2 regions of the Thioalkalivibrio sp. ALE16 genome follow, and region 1 is predicted to be linked to the other one. Evidence: predicted binding sites of a transcription regulator. Region 1 holds the regulator's gene; the other holds the start of a gene.
What was found. The regulator FliA, encoded in region 1, starts transcription of late flagellar genes. The targets are predictions, from matches to a motif close to GCTAAAGTTNNNNNNNNNNCNGCCGATA.

Region 1 (10,022 bases):
AACTACACCGTCGGCCTGGTGGTGTTCGCCATCCTGATCATCATCAACTTCGTGGTGGTGACCAAGGGCGCGGGGCGAGTCTCCGAGGTCAGCGCCCGCTTCACCCTGGATTCCATGCCCGGCAAGCAGATGGCGATCGACGCCGACCTGAACGCCGGCATCCTGACCCAGGAAGAGGCGCGCAAGCGCCGCGAGGAGATCGCCAGCGAGGCGGACTTCTATGGCTCCATGGACGGGGCCTCCAAGTTTGTTCGCGGTGACGCGATCGCCGGCATCCTGATCCTGTTCGTGAACATCATCGGCGGCCTGACCATCGGGGCCGTCCAGCACGGCATGACGATCGGCGATGCCGCGACCAATTACGTGCTACTGACCATCGGCGATGGTCTGGTCGCGCAGATCCCGTCGCTGGTGCTGTCCTCCGCGACCGCGATCATCGTGACCCGCGTGACCAGCAGCCAGGACATGGGGCAGCAGGTCTTCGGCCAGATGTTCTCCAACCCGCGCGTGCTGTACGTGGCCGGGGGTGTGATCGCCGCACTGGGGATCGTGCCGGGCATGCCCAATGCCGTGTTCCTGGGCCTGGCCGCGCTTATCTTCGGCGGGGCATACCTGCTCAAGCGCCAGGCCCGCGAGGCCGAGGTGGAGGTGGAGCGCATCCCGCAGGAGGACGAGGGCGGGGCCCGGTCCGAGGATCGCGACCTGACCTGGGAAGACGTGCCGCCGGTGGATCTGGTGTCGCTGGAGGTGGGCTATCGCCTGATCCCGCTGGTGGATCGCACCCAGGACGGCCAGCTGATGGGCCGGATCAAGGGCGTGCGGCGCAAGCTCTCGCAGGAGCTGGGATTCCTGCTGCAGCCGGTGCATATCCGCGACAACCTCGAACTGAGCCCGAATGCCTACCGCATCAGCCTGCTGGGCGTGACCGTGGCCGAGGCCGAGGTCTTCCCCGAGCGCGAACTGGCGATCAATCCGGGCGAGGTGTTCGGGACGGTGCCGGGCACGCCGACCAAGGACCCGACGTTCAATCTGGATGCGCTTTGGATCGACCCGGCGGACCGCGACCAGGCCCAGGGTGCCGGCTATACCGTGGTCGACTGCGCCACGGTGATCGCGACCCATCTGTCACAGGTGTTCCGCGAGAACGCGCATCGCCTGATCGGCCACGAGGAGGCGCAGCACCTGCTCGACCAGCTGGCGCGCCATTCGCCGAAGCTGGTGGAAAACCTGGTGCCCAAGACGCTGTCCCTGTCCATCGTGCTGAAGGTGCTGCAGAACCTGCTGGCCGAGCAAGTCTCGATCCGCGACCTGCGCACGATCGCCGAAACCCTGGCAGACGAGGGGGTCAAGAGTCAGGATCCCGGCACTTTGACCGCGGCGGTGCGGGTGGCCCTGGCGCGCTCGATCGTGCAGGACCTGGTGGGGCCGGAGGACGAGCTGCCCCTGATCGCGCTGGATCCGTCGTTGGAACAGCTCTTGCATAAGTCCCTGCAGGGGAGCTCGGGCGGCACGGTTGGACTGGAGCCCGGGCTGGCGGAGCGGCTGCAGCGCTCGGTGGCCGATGCGGCCCGCCGCCAGGAGACGGCCGGACAGCCGGCGGTCCTGGTGGTGGCACCGGAGATCCGCTCCTGGATCGCCGGGTGGCTGCGCGGCGCGGTCCGCAGTCTGACCGTGCTGGCCTTCACCGAGATTCCGGACAATCGCCGGATCCGGGTGGTCGCCACCGTCGGCCAGGAAGAGTCGCAGAAGCAGTCCGCCTGAACGACACGATGAAGGGTTCCGCCGCGCGAGCGGCGCAGGAGAAAAAGCATGAACGTCAGACGATATCGGGCCCGGGACATGCGTGACGCGATGCGCCAGGTGCGCGAGCAGCAGGGCGAGGACGCGGTCATCCTGTCCAGTCGCCGGGTCGACGGCTGGCTGGAGGTGGTCGCGGCGCTGGAGGACGGCGCAGCGTCGGAGCCGGTAGCCGCGCAGGACGCGCCCGCGACGAGCCGCGAAGCGAGCACAACCGCCCGGCCGGCTCGCGAGCGCGGCGCCGGTCAGGCCGCAGCGTCGTGGCCGGCCGACCCGGAGCTGACCGCCATGCGGCAGGAGCTGCGCGACCTGCGCAGCCTGATGACGCGCCAGTATGCGGAGAGCGAAGAGGCGCGCTGGGCGGCCCGCCACCCGCTGGCGGCGGAATGCAAGGCGCGCCTGATCGACCGCGGGTTCAGCGAGGCCCTGGCGCGCAGCCTGGCCGGAAGCATTCTCGATGACAGCTCGCCGGAACAGGCCTGGGAACGCCTGCGGGCACGGTTGTCGGGCGCGATTGCCACCCACCGACCGGACATCCTGGACGAGGGCGGCCTGCTGGCACTCGTCGGGCCCACCGGCGTTGGCAAGACCACCACGCTGGCCCGCATCGCGCTGCGCCAGATCCGCCGCATGGGCCCGGATTCGGTTACGCTGGTCACCCTGGACAGCCAGCGCATCGGGGCCACGCGCCAGTTGCAGGCCTTCGCCCAGATGGCGGGGATCTCGGTGCGGGTGCTGCAGAACGCGCGAGAGTTGCGCGAACTGGCGCGCCGCGTGGAGGATGGGCACCTGATCCTGGTGGATACGGCGGGACTGGCCCCGCGGGCAGTGGAGGACGAATCCTTGTTCGCGCACCTGCCGCCGGACATCCGGGCCGAGAGCTGGCTGGTGGTGTCGGCGACGACCCAGGGGAGCGCATTGCGGCGGGTGCTGGAGGCATTTCGCAAGGCGGAGCCCTCGGCGCTGGTGCTGACCAAGCTGGACGAGGCCGAGGAGCTGGGCGAGGTCCTGTCCGTACTGCTCGATCAGCACCTGGGGCTGGGGTTCGTCAGTGATGGCCAGCGTATTGCCGAGGACTTTCACCGGGTCGATACCGGGTATCTGACCCGACTGGCCCTGGAGGATGCCGCCGATGAACCCGGGGCAGCGGCCAATGCCCGCGAGACCTGGGCGGCCGAGCGCCTGGCGGAGATGGAACCGCCGCGACGCGCGCGCGCCCAGGCACGTCCGGCACGGGCGGCGGAGCCCGCCACGCTGGAACTGATTCAACCGGTCGGGAAGGGGCGCTATGCCACGCACTAACAAGCCGTTGAAGGTCATCGCGGTTGCCTCGGGCAAGGGCGGGGTGGGCAAGACCAACGTATCGGTGAACCTGTCGGTGGGCCTGGCCCGGCTCGGGCGCGAGGTCATGCTGTTCGACGCCGATCTGGGCCTGGCCAACGTGGACCTGCTGCTGGGGATGCGTCCCGAGCGCACGCTGCACGACCTGGTGACCGGTGATGTGGACAGCCTGGAGGATGTGCTCGTCCAGGGGCCGGACGGGGTAAAGGTGGTGCCTTCGGCTTCGGGGATCGCGGCGATGGCCAACCTGACGCCGGCCGAGCATGCCGGTCTGATCCATGCCTTCAGCGCCTATCGCAAACCCCTGGATGTGCTGATCGTGGACACCGCGGCCGGCCTGCAGGAATCCGTGACGTCGTTCTGCCGCGCGGTCCAGGAGACCCTGGTGGTGGTCTGCGACGAGCCCGCCTCGATTACCGACGCCTATGCCCTGATCAAGGTCCTGCACCGCGATCATGGCCTGCGTCGCTTCCGCATGGTGACGAACATGGTCGACGGCCGCGAAGGCGCCGAGCGACTGATGCAGAAGCTCAATACCGTCTGCGGCAACTACCTGCCGGAGGTGGTGCTCGACCTGGCCGGCTATATTCCGATGGACGATCACCTGCGCAAGGCGGTGCAGAAACGCGCGCCAGTGGTACAGCAGTACCCCGGGAGCCCGGCGGGGAAGGCCTTTGCCGAACTGGCACGGACCGTGGACCGCTGGCCGGTGGGGGGCGGTGACCACGGTGGCGTCGGGTTTTTCGTGGAACGGATGCTGCAGAGCGCATGATGACGACGCGTAATCGACTTTCCGGCTATCAGGCGACCTCCGCGGCCAGCGGCGGACACGAACAGCTGATTGCCGATCACGTCGAGCTGGTCCACCGCATCGCCCATCACCTGATGGCGCGGCTCCCCGCCTCGGTGCAGGTGGATGATCTGATTCAGGCGGGCATGATCGGGCTGCTCGAGGCGGCGCGCCAGTTCGAGGGCGGCCAGGGCGCGACCTTTGCCACCTACGCCGGCATCCGCATCCGTGGCGCGATGATCGACGAGCTGCGCCGCAGTGACTGGACACCGCGTTCGGTGCACCGCAACAGTCGGCGTATTGCCGCGGCGATCCAGACCGTCGAGGCGCGCGAGGGGCGGGCGGCGCGTGGCAGCGAGGTCGCCGCCGAGCTGGACGTGCCGATCGACCGGTACTACGAGATGCTGCAGGATCACGCCGGGGCCCACCTGTTCGCTTTGGACGACCTCGGCGGGGGTGACGACGGGGCTGATCGCGTGATCGAAGGGCAGGAGGTGTCGCCGGCCCGCACCCTCGAGGCCGGTGAGTTCCGTCAGGAACTGGCCGAAGCCCTCGGCGACCTCCCCGAACGCGAGCGGCTGGTGCTGTCGCTCTACTACATCGAAGAGCTCAACCTGCGCGAGATCGGTGCCGTGCTGGGCGTGACCGAGTCGCGCGTCAGCCAGATCCGAAGTCAGGCCACCATTCGACTGCGTGCCCGCCTGGGTTCGTGGCTCGAAGACGGTACGGCTTTGCAGTTATTCTAAAACCCACCCTACGAATCCCGGAGTGACGTGTGGACAAGGGAATGAAGATTCTCATCGTGGACGACTTTTCCACGATGCGGCGCATTATCAAGAACCTGTTGCGTGATCTTGGCTTCAACAATACCCAGGAAGCCGACGACGGCAGCACCGCGCTGCCGATGCTGCAGAACGGGGATTTCGACTTTCTGATCACCGACTGGAACATGCCCAACATGCCGGGGATCGACTTGCTGAAGGCCGTGCGCGCCGACCCGAACCTCAAGTCCATGCCGGTGCTGATGGTGACGGCGGAGGCCAAGCGCGACCAGATCGTCGAGGCGGCCGAGGCGGGCGTGAACGGCTACGTGGTCAAGCCGTTCACCGCCGAGACGCTGAAGGAAAAGATCGACAAGATCTTCGAACGCATTGAAGCACAGGGATAATCATGCGCCTGTGACCGATATGCCCGGCGCCCGTGGCACCGACCGCCGCGGGCGTTGTCCGAAACCTTCCGCGCCGTACCCGCAAGAGGCTTCTCATGACTGAACAGGAACACCCACCACGCGACGATCAGCTGGAGCTTGCGCGGCAGCTGGTCAAGACGCTGGAGGCGGGCGACGACACGGGCGCCCGGGCGCTGGTGCAGGATCTGGCACGCCCCTATGACCGCGAACTCTTCGACGAGCTGGGCAAGCTGACCCGTGATCTTCACGAGGCCCTGCAAAGCTTCCGCGGCGATTCGCGTCTGGTCGAACTGACCCAGGCGGAGATCCCGGACGCAAAGGAACGCCTGAATTACGTGGTCACGATGACCGAACAGGCGGCCCACGACACCATGAATGCCATCGAGTCGAGCCTGCCGATCGCGGAGTCGTTCAGCCAGCAGGCGGCCGACCTGACGGCGAAGTGGACGCGCTTTCGCAACCGCCAGCTCTCGGTGGAGGAGTTCCGGGACTTTGCCCGCGAGCTCGACACGTTCTTCGCGCAGGCGGGGGAAGACACCGAGGAGCTGCGCCGGCTGCTCTCCGAGGTGCTGATGGCACAGAGCTATCAGGACATTACCGGCCAGGTGATTCGCCGCGTGATCCAGCTGGTGACCGACCTGGAAGAGAACCTGGTGTCCCTGATCCGGCTCTCCAGTGGGCGCATGGAGCAGGTCGAGGCGGCCGAGGCGTCGCTTGAACAACGCGAGGCGGACCGCAAGGGTCACGGTCCCAGCGTGCCCAAGACTCAAGATTCCGCCGCGGATGTCGTTCAAGGACAGGACGAGGTGGACGATCTGCTATCGAGCCTGGGCTTCTAGGCAGTTCCCCTCATGCGAATGGCGCCACGCGACCGGAGAGACTGAATGGCCATCGACCCCAATGACGAAATCCTTCAGGACTTCCTGATCGAGGCCGGGGAACTGCTGGAGGGGCTCAACGAGCAACTCATCGACCTGGAACAGAATCCGGATGACCGGGATCTGCTGAATGCGGTCTTTCGTAGCTTCCATACCATCAAGGGCGGAGCCGGCTTCCTGAGCCTGGACCCCCTGGTGACCGTGTGCCATCACGCGGAGGACGTCTTCAACCTGCTGCGTAACGGTGAGCGGCGGGCGGACAGTCACCTGATGGACACCATGCTGCGGGTGCTGGATACCCTGAACGTGATGTTCGGGGACCTGCGCTCCGGCGTGGATCCCACGCCCGCCGAGGCCGACCTGGTGGAAAACCTCCGGCGCATGGCGAACAACGAGGACGTGGCGGCGGAGCCCGCCGCGCCGCCGCCCCCGGAACCCGAGCCGGAGCCAGAGCCCGAACCGCAAGCGGATACGGATGCGGAACCGGCGGCGGATGGCGACGCGATGGTCGGCGCCGATGACGAGATCACCGACGACGAATTCGAGGCCCTGCTCGACAGCCTGCACGGCGATCAGCCGCCGAAGCCCGTGGAGACGGGCTCCACCGCGGGCGATGCGGCCGGAGAAGAACCGGCTGCGGAGGATGCGAGTGGCTCCGGCGACCTGATCACCGACGACGAATTCGAGAACCTGCTGGACGAGCTGCAGGCCAAGGGCGCCGGGCCGGCCGCTACCGGGGCAGTCCCCAGCCCCGCAGACGACGAACCTGCGGAAGCCCCGTCGGCGAAGCCCGAACCGGCCGAAACGGAGAAGGCCGCCGCGCCCGCCGATACCCCTGCAGGAGTCCAGGGCGGTGGCGGCGCGCGTGCCGGCGGCGGGGGTGCCGAGGGGGGCGGCCGGGCAGCCCCGCAGGGCGAGACTTCCGTGCGCGTCGACACCGAGCGCCTGGACGAGATCATGAACCTGGTGGGCGAGCTGGTACTGGTGCGCAACCGGCTGAGCATGCTGCGCTCGCAGCATGTCGATGACGAGCTGGGCAAGGCGATCAGCTCCCTGGCCCTGGTGACCTCGGATCTGCAGACCTCGGTGATGAAGACCCGCATGCAGCCGGTGAAGAAGGTCTTCAACCGCTTCCCGCGCGTGATCCGCGATCTCTCCCGCAATCTGGGCAAGGAGATCGAGCTGGAGATCTTCGGCGAGGACACCGACCTCGACAAGAACCTGGTCGAGGCCCTGTCGGATCCGCTGGTGCACCTGGTCCGGAATGCCGTGGACCACGGCATCGAGACCCCCGAGGTACGCGAGGCGGCGGGCAAGCCGCGCAAGGGGACCGTAGTGCTGGGGGCCGCTCAGGAAGGCGATCACATCGCGCTGCTGATCAAGGACGACGGCGGCGGCATGGACCCGCAGGCCCTGCGGCGCAAGGCCGTGGAGAAAGGCCTGATGGAACCGGCCATGGCCGAGCGCATGACCGATCGCGAGGCCTTCAACGTGATCTTCATGGCCGGCTTCTCGACCAAGACCGAGATCTCCGACGTCTCCGGCCGCGGGGTCGGGATGGACGTGGTCAAGACCAAGATCTCGCAGCTCAACGGCACCATCGAGATCGACTCCGAGGTGGGCGTGGGCACCACGCTGCGGGTCAAGCTGCCCCTGACGCTGGCGATCCTGCCCGCGCTGATGGTGATCCTGGATGGCCGGCGCTTCGCCATCCCGCTGGCGTCGGTATCCGAGATCCTGGATCTGGACCTGACGAAGACGCATTACGTGGATGACCAGGAGGTCATCATCGTGCGCAAGCAGGCACTGCCGATTCACTACCTCAAGCGCTGGCTGAAGCCGGGCCACGAGCCCGAGCCGCGCAAGGACGCCCATGTGGTCGTGGTGCATACCGCCGATCGCAAGGTAGGTCTGGTGGTGGATGACCTGGTCGGTCAGGAAGAGGTCGTCATCAAGCCCCTTGGGCAGAATCTGCAGGGCGTGAAGGGCCTGGCGGGCGCCACGATTACCGGGGATGGCGGGATCGCGTTGATCCTGGATGTCTCGGATCTGGTGACCATCCTGATGCGGCAACTGCAGATGTCCGGCCGTCCCCGCCGCGCATCGCGCACGAGCGAGGGCTGAGGATGCCGATCAGGGTTCTGGTCGTCGACGACTCCGGGTTCTTTCGTCGGCGCATTGCGGAGATTCTGGATTCCGACTCGGGCATCGAGGTGGTCGGCTCGGCCGAGAACGGCGAGCAGGCGATCGCAAAGGTGCGCGAGCTCGACCCCGATGTCGTGACCATGGATATCGAGATGCCAGTGATGGACGGCATCACCGCGGTGCGCAAGATCATGGCCGAGAGTCCGCGGCCGATCCTGATGTTCTCCAGCCTGACTACCGAAGGCGCCCAGGCCACCCTGGATGCGCTGGAGGCCGGGGCGGTGGACTTCCTCCCCAAGCGGTTCAGCGACATGGCGGGCGACGAGGACAGCGCCCGCATGCTGCTGCGCCGCCGGGTGCGTTCGCTGTCGCGCAGCCGCGCGCGCTCGGCCAGCGCGCCGGGCACCAGCACACCGGCCCGCGAGTCGCGGCCGACCGCGCGGCGGGAAGAAGCCGACCGTCAGGCCGCAGACGCTGCCAAGCAACAGCCGCCGGTCGCGCGCACCCGGCCGCCAACACCCCTGCGGCAACTGCGGGCGGTCCTGATCGGGACTTCCACGGGGGGGCCGGTCGCCCTGCAGGAGGTGCTGAAACCGCTACCAGCCAGTTTCCCGTTGCCGATTGTGCTGGTCCAGCACATGCCGGCCAGCTTCACGCCGGCCTTTGCCGACCGGCTGAACGCGATGTGCAACATCGAGGTGCGCCAGGCGAAGGACGGCGATGCCCTGAAGCCGGGCGTGGCCCTGCTGGCCCCCGGGGGCATGCAGCTGACTCTGGAACGGGGCAGCCAGACCCATGTGCGCATCGCGGAGAGCCCGCTGGGCACGATCTACAAGCCAAGCGTGGACGCCGCATTCAGCTCCGCCGTGGATGCGCTGCGCGGACAGGTCCTCGCGGTCGTGCTGACCGGGATGGGTGCGGACGGTCGCGAGGGTGCGCGGGCGCTGAAAGGGGCCGGGGCGCAGGTCTGGTCGCAGGACGCGGCGACGTGCGTGGTCTACGGGATGCCGGCGGCGGTGGCAGAGGCCGGTTTGTCCGATCACGTCTATCCGCTGCCCGAGATCGGTCCCGCGCTGGTCAAGGGGTTCTGCTGACATGGATATCCTGAGCCTCATCGGGGTGACGCTGGGGCTGGTGGCCGTGCTCGGAGGCAGCATTGCCAAGGGCAGCGGCCTGGGCGCACTGTGGAATGCTGCGGCGTTCGTGATCGTGGTGCTGGGGACGCTGGGGGCGACCCTGGTGCAGGCGCGCCTGACGGTGTTCATGCACGGGATGCGGATCCTGCCGTGGGCCTTCAAGCCGCCGAAGATCGACAACCGGGCCATGGTCGAGCAGATCGTGGAATGGTCGCATGTGGCGCGCAAGGAAGGCCTGCTCGGGCTGGAGACCCTCGCCGACGAGGAGAGCGACGGCTTCGCTCGCAAGGGGCTGCAACTGCTGGTCGACGGTAGCGAGCCGCAGACCATCCGCCAGATCCTCGAGGCCGACCTCGACAACCGCGAGCACTTCGACATGCAGGGTGCGAAGGTGTTCGAGAGCATGGGCATCTATGCGCCGACCCTGGGTATCGTGGGGGCGGTCATGGGCCTGATGGCGGTGATGCAGAACCTGGCGGATCCGAGCAAGCTGGGGGCGGGGATCGCCGCGGCCTTCGTGGCGACCATCTACGGGATCGCCTCGGCCAACCTGCTGTTCCTTCCGCTGGCCAACAAGTTAAAGTCGATTATTCAGAACCGCTCGCAACACCAGCAAATGCTGATGGAAGGCCTGATCGCGATCGCCGAGGGCGAAAACCCGCGGAATATCGAAAGCAAGCTGAGTGGCTTCATCCACGAGTGAGGTCACCATGGCGCGACGCAAGCGGGCGGAGGAACATCAGAAT
Region 2 (10,022 bases), on a different contig from region 1:
AGGTGGAGGCCGGCGAATTCCGCACCGACCTCTTCTACCGACTGGCCGTCGCAACAGTGGACATCCCGCCGCTACGCGATCGTCCCCGCGATCTCGCGGCCACGCTGCAGGCCTACGAGGTGCATCACGGCATCCGCATCGCGCCCCATCTGAAGGAAAAGCTGCAGGAACACCCCTGGCCGGGCAACTTCCGCGAACTGGAGAACGTCTTCGAGTGCCTGACCCTGCACGCCCGGGATGGCCAGGTCGACGACTTCCCCCTGCCCCAGCCGATCCGGGTGGATGCAGACATGGGCGACACGATCCATGCCCCGCGTACCAACGGGCATGACCACGGCCGCACCGCCAGTGCCGAGCCGAATAGTCTTGGCGCCAATGGCACCCAGGCCAGCGAACATCCCGAGGCGCGGCGCCTGCGCGAGGCGCTGGTGGCCCATGCCGGCAACCGCTCGCAGACCGCACGCGCCCTCGGCATGGATCGCAGTACCCTGTGGCGCAAGCTGCACCGCTACCAGTTGGTTTGAGGAGCACTAGCCGGACGCGGCGCCTCCACACGACAAAAGGCCCCGGAGATGTGCATCTCCGGGGCCTTTCTGATCGCCCGGGCACGGCGGCCCGGGATCGCTACTACCGGAACTGGCGCAGGTGACGCGCCCCGTCCCGGTGGTGACGGTCATACACCGGCGCCAGGCGCTCGACCATCACGCGTCGCTCGCCGGCGGGCAGCAGGTCCAGGGCGCTGTCCCATGCCCGCATGGCCCCGCGGGCATCCCCCGCAGCATAGAGGGCGTTGCCCAGCTCGCCGTAGAGGTCGGCACGCTGAGCGGCCGTCGCCGGAATGTCCGCCAGCGCGGTCCGCAGGACAGCAGCCGCAGCCTCCGGCCCGTCACTCCAGTACGCGGCGCGACCGTTCTCCAGCGCCTCCTGCACCTGGCGCGCGACCTGCTCCTCGCTCACCGGCTCGCCGTCGGCCGTGGTGCGCGGCTGCTCCCGCGGGTCCGGAATCGGCCGATGCATGCCGGTGTCGTCGTCGCGCTCGTAGGCCTCGCCGGTCATCGGGTCCATATCGCCCTCCGACAGGCGGCCCTCGCGCGGCGGGCTCGCGGGCGTGCGCGACTCGGCCGCCGGATCATCCTCCGCCACGGCCACGGCCTCGACGTCTTCGTCCTCCGGCACCGCCTCCACGCTGGGCGCCAGCACGTCCCGCGCCGACCAGGCGATCAGCCACAGCACGATCACGATCAGGATCCACCAGCGACTCAGGAAACTTCTCTGCTTGTTATCTGCCTGTTCCATGCCTCACCTTTTCCGGTTATCCCCGTCCGATTCTATCCTGCACGGGTTCAACGTCCAGCGAAACGGGTACCGGGATTTCCTGCCGAACCCCGCGATTCACCCGCGCGCCCAAGCCGGCGGCAATCCCAGCACGTCCTGGTGACCGACCACCAGCTCGACCTCGCCCCGGGCAAGGGCGCGTGCCCGCGACTCGCCCCAGGCCTGCAACGCGGCCGCGCGATCTGGCACGACCTCGCAGGCCGCATCCACCCAACCGTCGATCAGGGCCGCCCCCAGCTTCGCCTGCCCGGCATCCAGGCGCCAGTCGCTCGCGCGCGTTTCCACGCGATGCCCGTGCGCCTCGAGCCGGGCCGCGCAGACCGACGCGGCGGTCGGGCCCAGCGCCGGCCCCAGGCCCTTGTCCGAACGCTGATGCCGATTCACCGCATCCTCCAGCTCGGCATCCAGGGGCTGCGGATCCGACCAGCGGATCCGCCCGTCATAGCTCAGCGCGAACAGGACCGCCGTCCCCTGGCGGGCACAGCCCTCCAGCAGCCGGGCAAGCCAGGCTTCGGACACCAGATCCAGCAACGCCGCCGCCGTCACCAGCGGCTCGTCCCCCGCGAGCGCCGCCGCCGGGTCTGCCGCCAGATCGGTCACCCGCCGCTCGAGCGCGACCCCGGGGCCCGGGGCCGCCGCGCGCTGCAGCAACCCCTTATCGTGATCCACCAGCCGCCAGTGTTGCGGGGTCGGCAGCCGGGGCGCGAGATAGCGCAGGTTGGAGCCGGTCCCGCTGCCAAGATCGGTGACCCTCAGGGCATCCCCCGTCACCCGGCCGGCCAGCGCCGCGCCCAGCATCGCAACCAGCGCGTCCGAGCGCGCCGCGTGATCCGCGGGTTCGCGCAGGGCGAGCCAGTCGGCGTCGAAGGTCTCGGTCATCGCAGCCAGTCCTCCAGCGTTCGCTCCAGCGCGGCCACCGCACCGTCCCAGTCCGGTCGTTCCGTCATGGCCGCGCGGGCCGCCCGGCCCATCCGTTCGCGCCCCCGCGGGTCGCGCAACAATCCCTCGATGGCCCCAGCCAGCGCCCCGATATCACCCGGCGGCACCAGACGCCCGGCGGCCTCGGGGACGGTCCCCGGGATCGCACCACCAGTGGTCCCGATCACCGGAAGCCCTCGGGCCATGGCCTCGGTGTAGGCCATGCCAAAACCCTCGTAGACACTGGGCAGGACGAACACCGACGCCTGCGCGTACCAGCCCTCCAGCATCGCATCGTCGCACTCGCCGGCCCATTCGATGCGACCCTCCAGCCCGGCCGCCGCGATCGCCGTCTCCACCCGCCGGGCATACGCCGCATCCCGATCGCGCGCGCCCACCAGCACCGCCCGCCAGTTCTCGGCCTCAAGCCGGGCCAGGGCCTGCACCAGTTCCAGCTGCCCCTTGCGCGGGACCACCGTCCCCACGCAGAGCAACAGCCGCGGCGCGCCGGGCGCCGGACCGGTCGCAGGCGGGCGCGCCTCGACGCCGGGCGGGATCGCCTGCAGTCGCTCCGGGGGCATGCCCCAGGCGGCCACCTGCCCCGCCGTAAAGGCACTGGTCGCGACCACACCCCGCACGTGCCCGAGGGCAGCGCGCTCCCGCGCGAGCAGGTCCTCCGACCGCGCCGGCGCCAGGCCGGTCTCCAGCCCCAGCGGATGATGCAGCAGGTAGATCAGGCGCAAGCGCACAGCATGTCGGGCCAGCACCTCGGGGAAGGCCCCCGCCGCCAGTCCGTCCAGCAGCACACCCCCGGCATCGGGAATGCCCGCAAGCGCGGTATCCAGCGCCGCCGCGGCCTCGGGATCCGGCCCCGGGAAGCAACCGTCCAGTTCGTGGACCGCGACCCGCCAGCCGCGCGCCCGCAGACCCGCGACCATGCGCGCGTCGTAGCGATAGCCCCCGGTACGCTGATCCAGCGCGCCCGGAACCACGAACGCTAGGGAAACACTGATCAATGTGCCCGCTCGCGCTCGAGTCGCTTTTGCGTGCGTTTAATGCGCGGTGACCGCCGTGCAGTCATTCTGCACAAGGGAACCGCAACGCTGTGCGCGCGCCCGTTTTTGATAGCAACGGGCGGCCGAGCCCCTTGGGGTTGGTACCCCAGATTCCCCGATCCTGCGTTGCGACGCTTGCCGGTAGAACCACTACCGGCTGCGCACCGCGCCTTGTCTCGGAAAACCTGGGGTACCAACGCGGGCGTGCACATTAATCAGTGTTTCCCTTGTTCGCGCATTCCGCTCAGGGCGCGGCCTCGTAGCTGGCCCAGGCAATATGCGACTCGTTCAGCGTTACGCACACCGCATCCAGCTCGCGCGCGGACTCGCCCAGCTCGCCGGCATGGATGGCGCTTGCCACGCGCTGGTGCAGCGCGTGGGCCAGAAACTCGGTGGTCGTGTTCTGGCCGCGAAACTCCTCGCGCTCGTCCAGGTTCTGGTAATTGAGATCCGCCAGAAGGGCCTTCACGACCTCGCTGGCGCGGCCGATATCCACCACCAGTCCGTCCGCGTCCAGCGCCCGGCGGCGGAAGGTGACATCGACCACATAGGTCGCGCCGTGCAGCTTCTGCGCCGGGCCAAAGGTCTCGCCGGCGAAGCTGTGAGCAATCATGAAGTGGTCACGCACGTTCAGGCTGTACATCGGGTGGTTCCCCGTCTGGAAGTAAAGGATCAGTAGCGGATGCGGTGGCAAAGGGTGCGGGCGGCCTCGGGCCCCGTGACGCGGGCCATCGCCGCGGGCAGGTCGGCGAAGGCATCCTCGCCGGTAATCAGCGCATCGAGTGCCGGATCGGCCAGCAGGGACAATGCAAGCGCCAGGCGGCGACGGTAATCCCAGCGCGCCGCGCGCTCCGGCGGGATACGCCCCACCTGCGAGCTGCGCAGTGTGAGCCGCCGCGAATGGAACGCCTCGCCCAGTGGTGCCGGCACCGGCTGGTCGCCGTACCAGCTCATCTCCACCACCCGCGCCTCGACCCCGGCCAGCGCCAGGGCCTGCGCCAGCCCGGCCGGGTTGCCGCTGGCATGAACCACCCCGTCCAGCCCCTGCAGCTCCGGGTTCCCCCGCGCCGCCTCCGGCGTGCAGAGCGACAATCCCAGCGCCGCCGCCACGGGTTCACGGGCGGGATTGGGGTCGATCAGCGTGACCTCAGTGCCCGGGATCGCCCGCAGCAGCCCGGCCACCAGCAGGCCCACCACGCCGGCGCCGATCACCGCGAGGCGATCCCCCGGACCCGGTTGCAGATCCCAGACCGCGTTGATGGCCGTTTCCATGTTGGCCGCCAGCACCGCGCGCCCCGAAGGCACGGCATCCGGTATCGGCACCACCGCGGCGGCCGGCACCGTGTAGGCGCTTTGATGCGGATACAGGCAGAACACCCGTTGCCCGCCCAGCCCGTGCGCCGCGCCGCCCGCCTCGACCGTGCCGACACTGATGTAGCCGTACTTCACCGGCCACGGGAATTCGCCCGCCTGGAACGGCGCGCGCATCGCCTGATACTGGCTCTCCGGCACCCGACCGTGGAACACCAGCGACTCGGTCCCGCGGCTGATCGCCGAGAACTGCGTGCGCACCCGCACCACGTCCGGGCCTGGCTCCGCCAGCGCCTCCGGGCGCAACGCGCCCGTGCCCGGACCGGTGACCCAGAACGCCTGTTCGGAGTCGGCCGTGCTCACCGGGAGGGGCCCGGAAACGGGGTGCGCTGCCACGTGATCATCCGTGCAGTTTGGGCGAAGGGCGCAGCGACCGGCAACTCCCGGTGCCCCGCATGGTCGCAAGACCAGGGCGTGCCACCCGCGCGCCCCCAGGACGATCGCCAACGGAGCGCTACAATCCCCGCATGGAGTCTTCCCCCGCCAAGCCTTTCCCGTTGCGCCTGCAGGCCGGCCTGCGGGTCTGGGCGACCGACTGGCTGCTCGCGGGCCTGGCCGGCCTCGCCGTAACCGGTGCACTGGTTTGGCACGCGCCCACGAGCCTGCCAACCGTCGCCGGTTTCGTCACGCTCTGGCTGGTGCTGGGTGCCATCCTCGCCAGCCGCACCCCGGCGACCGGAGTGGCGCCCGCCGGGCGCGGCCCTGGCCCGGCCAACCGGGTCACGCTCCTGCGCGCCGCCCTGACCGCCCCGCTCGGCGGCCTGGTCCTGGCCGCCCCTACCCCGGACGAGCCGGTGCTGGCGCTGTGGGTGATCGCCCTCGCGGGCCTGGCACTGGTGCTGGACGGGGTGGACGGGGCCGTCGCGCGCCGCACGGACAGCGCCACCGCGTTCGGCGCCCGCTTCGACATGGAGCTGGACGCCGCCATGATCCTCGCCCTGTCGATCCTCGCCTGGCAGATGACGGCGGTCGGCCCTTGGGTGATCCTGATCGGCCTGATGCGCTACGCCTTCGTGCTGGCCGCCCGCCCCCTGCCCTGGCTGGCCGCACCGCTGCCGCCCAGCCGGCGCCGCCAGGCCGTCTGCGTGTTGCAGACCGTGGTCCTGCTACTGGTCCTGATCCCCGGCCTGCCCGCACCCGCCGCCATCACCATCGCCCTGGCCGGCCTGCTGGCTCTGGGCCTGTCCTTTGCCGTGGATATCCACTGGCTGTACCGCCACCGACCGGAGGTGTGTCATGACTGACGCCCGCAACAACCGCCGCCCCGCCCGCCTGCGCCGCCTGCTGCTGGGTGGCCTGCTGGCCACGGCCCTCGCGCTGCCCGCGCAGGCCCTGGCCGATGCCGACCGCTGGGTCATCGACCCCGACCACTTCGCGGTCGGCTTCCTGGTCGATCATGCCGGCTATGCCAAGGTCCTGGGCATGTTCCTGGAGGCCGAGGGCGAGTTCGTCTTCGACCCCGACACGGGCGAGCTGGGTGACGGCTACTTCGTCATCCAGACCGACAGCGTGTTCACCAACCACGCCGAGCGCGACGACCACCTGCGCAACGAGGACTTCCTGAACGTCGAGGAATACCCGGAGATGCGCTTTACCGCCACGCGCTACGAGCCGACCGGCGAGAACACCGGGCGCCTCAGCGGCGGGCTCGAGCTGCTGGGCGAGACCCGCACCATCCACCTCGACGTGACGATCAACAAGGTCGGGCGCTACCCGTTCCCGCTCGGCGGCCTGTTCGGCCGACCGTACGTTCTCGGTGCGTCGATGCGCGGCAGCTTCAACCGCTCCGACTTCGGCATGACCTACGGCCTGACCCGCGACATCGTCGGCGACGAAGTCGAACTGATCATCGAGTTCGAGGCCCAGCGCCAGTAACGCCCCGCCGACTGAATGTATTCACCACGAAGCACACGAAGGCACGAAGAAGGGCCAGGGCGGATTGCACCACGGAGGGCACAGAGGACACGGAGAAGGACTGACTACAGGGCGACGCGCTGGAGCCGACGTTGCTGACGGGTGATCGCGGGGCACGGGGCAACACTCCCCCGTCACCCCGGCCGCAGTGAAGCGAAGAGCCGGGATCTCCGGACCCTGGCACCCATGTCACCGCGCACCCCGAAGGCGCAGGTCGCGATCGCCCCGAAATGGGCAGGATGCGGACGAGGCGAGCGAAACGCCCATTGAAGGTCAAGGATGCTGTTCACCACGAAGGGCACGAAGATACGAAGGAAGGGCCAGGGCAGATCGAACCAGCCAGGGTATGGAGAAGGGCGGGGAGCCCGGTCGCACGGCGATGGTGCCGTAGAACAGGAACCTTCTGAAAAAAATCCGGTTCGGGGGCTCAAGTCTGCGGGGATTCAGCCGTCACCGGGGACAGGCCCGTTCCCCCTATCGAGTGCAACGGGCCTGCACATTCAGAACCGGGAGTACGAGATGGACGCAAGCGCGATTGCCGCGATGGCCACGCAGAACAGCCAGCAGCAGGTGGCCATGCAGAAGGATGTGGCCGTGCAGAAGAAGACGATGGAGTCGCAGGAGATGGCGGCTCAGTCGATGCTGCAGGCCATGCCCGACATCGGCGAGATGCAGGCCGCCACTCAGGGTCTGCCGGACAACGTCGGCACCAACATCAACACGACCGCCTGAGACGTTACCAACTGTCCGTCCAGAAAGGCCCCGGCGCACCCATGCCCGGGGCCTTCTCATTACTGGACCATCCCCCGCCCCGTTCCGGCAACGATCGACTTTCTCCGTGTCCTCCGTGACCTCTGTGGTCACACGCCCTTGCCCTTCCTTCGTATCTTCGTGCCCTTCGTGGTGAACAAAGGCCCTTGCCCTTCAGCCCCCATCGCCGGCATTACGCCTGGACGCATCCGCGGGCGCACGGCAGACCCGCGCGGCGAAGCGCCGCATGACGCCCCGCGCCAGACGGTCTTCCGGGTCGATGCAGAAGCCGGCCTGTTCCACCGCGGCCTCGGTATCACGGTTCGGGTGACAGCCGCCGGTGATGCAGGTCCAGGCCGGCTGCACCCGGTCCTGGGCGCGGGCCAGCAGCGGCCGCGTGTGACGTACATGCTCCAGCATGCGCAGCTCGCCCGCCTCCGCCAGCACCCGACGCACCTCGCCGAGGGCCCGTGGCGGGTCCTGCACGCTGCAGAACACCAGGCCGGAGACCACGGTATCGAACGTGCCATCGGCAAACGGCAGGGCCTCGGCCCGCGCCACCACCAGCGGCACGGCAGGCGCCCGCCGGCGGGCCCGGCGCAGGGCCGCCAGGTCCGGGTCGATGCCGATGACCCGCCCCGGGTCCGCGAACAGCGGCAGGTCACGCCCGGTCCCGCAGCCGATCTCCAGCACCCGGCCGTTCGCGCCCGCCACCAGGCGCCGGCGCCAGCGTCGCAGACCCAGCAGCTCGGCACCGGCCATCAGGCCGTCGTACAACCAGGGGATCTGTTCCAGACCGCGCATCGAGACTCCCGGGGACAGGAAAATGTGACGCCCAGCACATTCTTTCGGCGACTGTCAGGAACCTGTTTCCACAGTCCCTGTCCACTTATACAAGTTGCGGAAATGATCGGCTCGTGGCAACGGCAGCCGGTTTTCCGCCGTTCGGACCAGAACCCTCCATCACACGGGTGTCCGGACGATCTTTGGCCCGACCTTCGCGTCGGGCCATTTTTTTGTGGGGTGACCCCGCCCGGCAGCCCCGGGAACGGTCAGCTGCCCGTGCGACCGATCAGGTTGAGGAACTCGCGCCGGGTGCGGCCGTCCTCGCGGAAGGCGCCCAGCATCACCGAGGTCGCCATCGACGAATGCTGCTTCTCCACCCCGCGCATGGTCATGCACATGTGCTTGGCGTCCACCACCACGCCGACTCCCTTGGCGTTCGTCACCTGCATCAGGGCCTCGGCGATCTGGCGCGTCAGGCTCTCCTGGATCTGCAGGCGCGCCGCGAACATGTCGACAATCCGGGCGATCTTGGACAAACCGATCACCTTGCCATTGGGCAGGTAGGCCACATGCACCTTGCCGATGATCGGCAGCAGGTGATGCTCGCACAGGGAGTACAGTTCGATATCGCGCAGCAGCACCATCTCGTCGTTGTCCGACGAGAACAGGGCCCCGTTGACGATACTGTCCAGGTCCTGGTGATAGCCACGGGTGAGATACTGCATCGCCTTCGCGGCGCGCATCGGGGTATCCAGCAGGCCCTCGCGCTGCGGGTTCTCGCCCAGACCGGCGAGGATGTCGCGGTAGCGCTCGGCGAGCTGTTCCGGGGCCGCCAGTGGCTGGCCCGAGGCATTGGTGGCCGTCGGCTCGTCGGCCGTCCGGGCGTCTGCATCCATCATCGAGTCCTTGTGTTCGCTCATTCTTGCGTTTTCCTCTTTCCGGGCCCGGTCAGGCGACCAGGGTGACCGCGAAGCCCGAAGCCAGCGCCAGCATCGCCCCGGCGGTCAGCACCAGGCGCAGGCCCAGGTAGCCCCGCGGCAATGCGCGGCGATACAGGCTCAGCCGATCCACCCACAGCACCCCGAGAAACAGCACCGTCAGGGTCATCAGCGCCTCCGGCAGCGGCTGCAGCACCGCCAGCCAGGCCAGGATGGATGGCACCACCGCCCACACCGGGGCCGCGAGCGGGCCCACCCGGTGCTGCCGATCCACCAGGAAGATCCCCCAGTGGATCGCCCCCAGGAACGACAGGATCACCGCACCATAGAGCGCCAGGGCCTCCAGCGCGAAAGCCTGCCATTCGGGCTGGGCCATCCACGCGCCCAGCCCGAAGAATGCGAAGGGTAGCAGGCCGCCGAACCCCAGGACGTGCAGGGCGGGCGCGGCTGCGTCCGGGCGCGGCCCGTCGCCGCGCGCCTGCAACGCCCGCTGCCCCAGATACTCGCGCAACTCGGGCAGCCCGCCGATCACGCCCTCGCGCGCGATGAACAGCGGCAGCACGGCCGCGCCGGTGGCCTGCTGCAGCGCGTGGAACTGCTCGCGGTTGTGCGCCGACCCCATGCCCCACTCCAGCCGCTGCCAGCGGCCCGGAGCCGTTGCTTCCAGCAGCGCCTCGGCATCGCGAAAGTCCGACAGGCCGGACGTAATGCCCACAATCTCGTGCGTGGCCAGGGCCTCGCGCACCTCCGGCGGCCATTCGGGGGCGCCGGCCTGCGTTTGCTCGTCTGTCTTCACGGTCCATGTCTCCGTTGGTACGCGGGGTCTCGCGAAGCGCCCCCGGCACAGGAAACCCGGGAACTTTCGTCGGCGACCATTTACAAAGATTGTACAGCTATTGTATAAGTTGTCCATCACCTTTCGGGTCCGGAGAACCACCACCATGCAACGCTCGCG

Region 2: a site for FliA is predicted at 7,019-7,046, ahead of F627_RS0102390 (YjfB family protein). Genes of this name have one in related genera too.

What each region holds. Positions count from the first base shown of each region.
Region 1 is NZ_KB906358.1:145,496-155,517, reverse strand. It holds gene flhA (flagellar biosynthesis protein FlhA) at 1-1,761, shown strand, start outside; partial or broken gene flhF (flagellar biosynthesis protein FlhF) at 1,810-2,917, shown strand; gene F627_RS0106120 (MinD/ParA family protein) at 3,086-3,910, shown strand; gene F627_RS0106115 (RNA polymerase sigma factor FliA) at 3,907-4,674, shown strand; gene cheY (chemotaxis response regulator CheY) at 4,716-5,096, shown strand; gene F627_RS0106105 (protein phosphatase CheZ) at 5,192-5,956, shown strand; gene F627_RS0106100 (chemotaxis protein CheA) at 6,002-8,119, shown strand; gene F627_RS0106095 (chemotaxis response regulator protein-glutamate methylesterase) at 8,122-9,234, shown strand; gene F627_RS0106090 (flagellar motor protein) at 9,236-9,979, shown strand; gene motD (flagellar motor protein MotD) at 9,987-10,022, shown strand, end outside.
Region 2 is NZ_KB906355.1:87,937-97,958, reverse strand. It holds gene F627_RS0102430 (sigma-54-dependent Fis family transcriptional regulator) at 1-524, shown strand, start outside; gene F627_RS0102425 (hypothetical protein) at 628-1,296, opposite strand; gene F627_RS0102420 (hypothetical protein) at 1,393-2,214, opposite strand; gene F627_RS0102415 (glycosyltransferase) at 2,211-3,245, opposite strand; gene F627_RS0102410 (6-carboxytetrahydropterin synthase) at 3,553-3,951, opposite strand; gene F627_RS0102405 (zinc-binding alcohol dehydrogenase) at 3,981-4,982, opposite strand; gene F627_RS0102400 (CDP-alcohol phosphatidyltransferase family protein) at 5,147-5,923, shown strand; gene F627_RS0102395 (YceI family protein) at 5,916-6,554, shown strand; gene F627_RS0102390 (YjfB family protein) at 7,113-7,325, shown strand; gene F627_RS0102385 (class I SAM-dependent methyltransferase) at 7,518-8,147, opposite strand; gene folE (GTP cyclohydrolase I FolE) at 8,396-9,049, opposite strand; gene F627_RS0102375 (DUF3429 domain-containing protein) at 9,078-9,863, opposite strand; gene F627_RS0102370 (NAD(P)/FAD-dependent oxidoreductase) at 10,009-10,022, shown strand, end outside.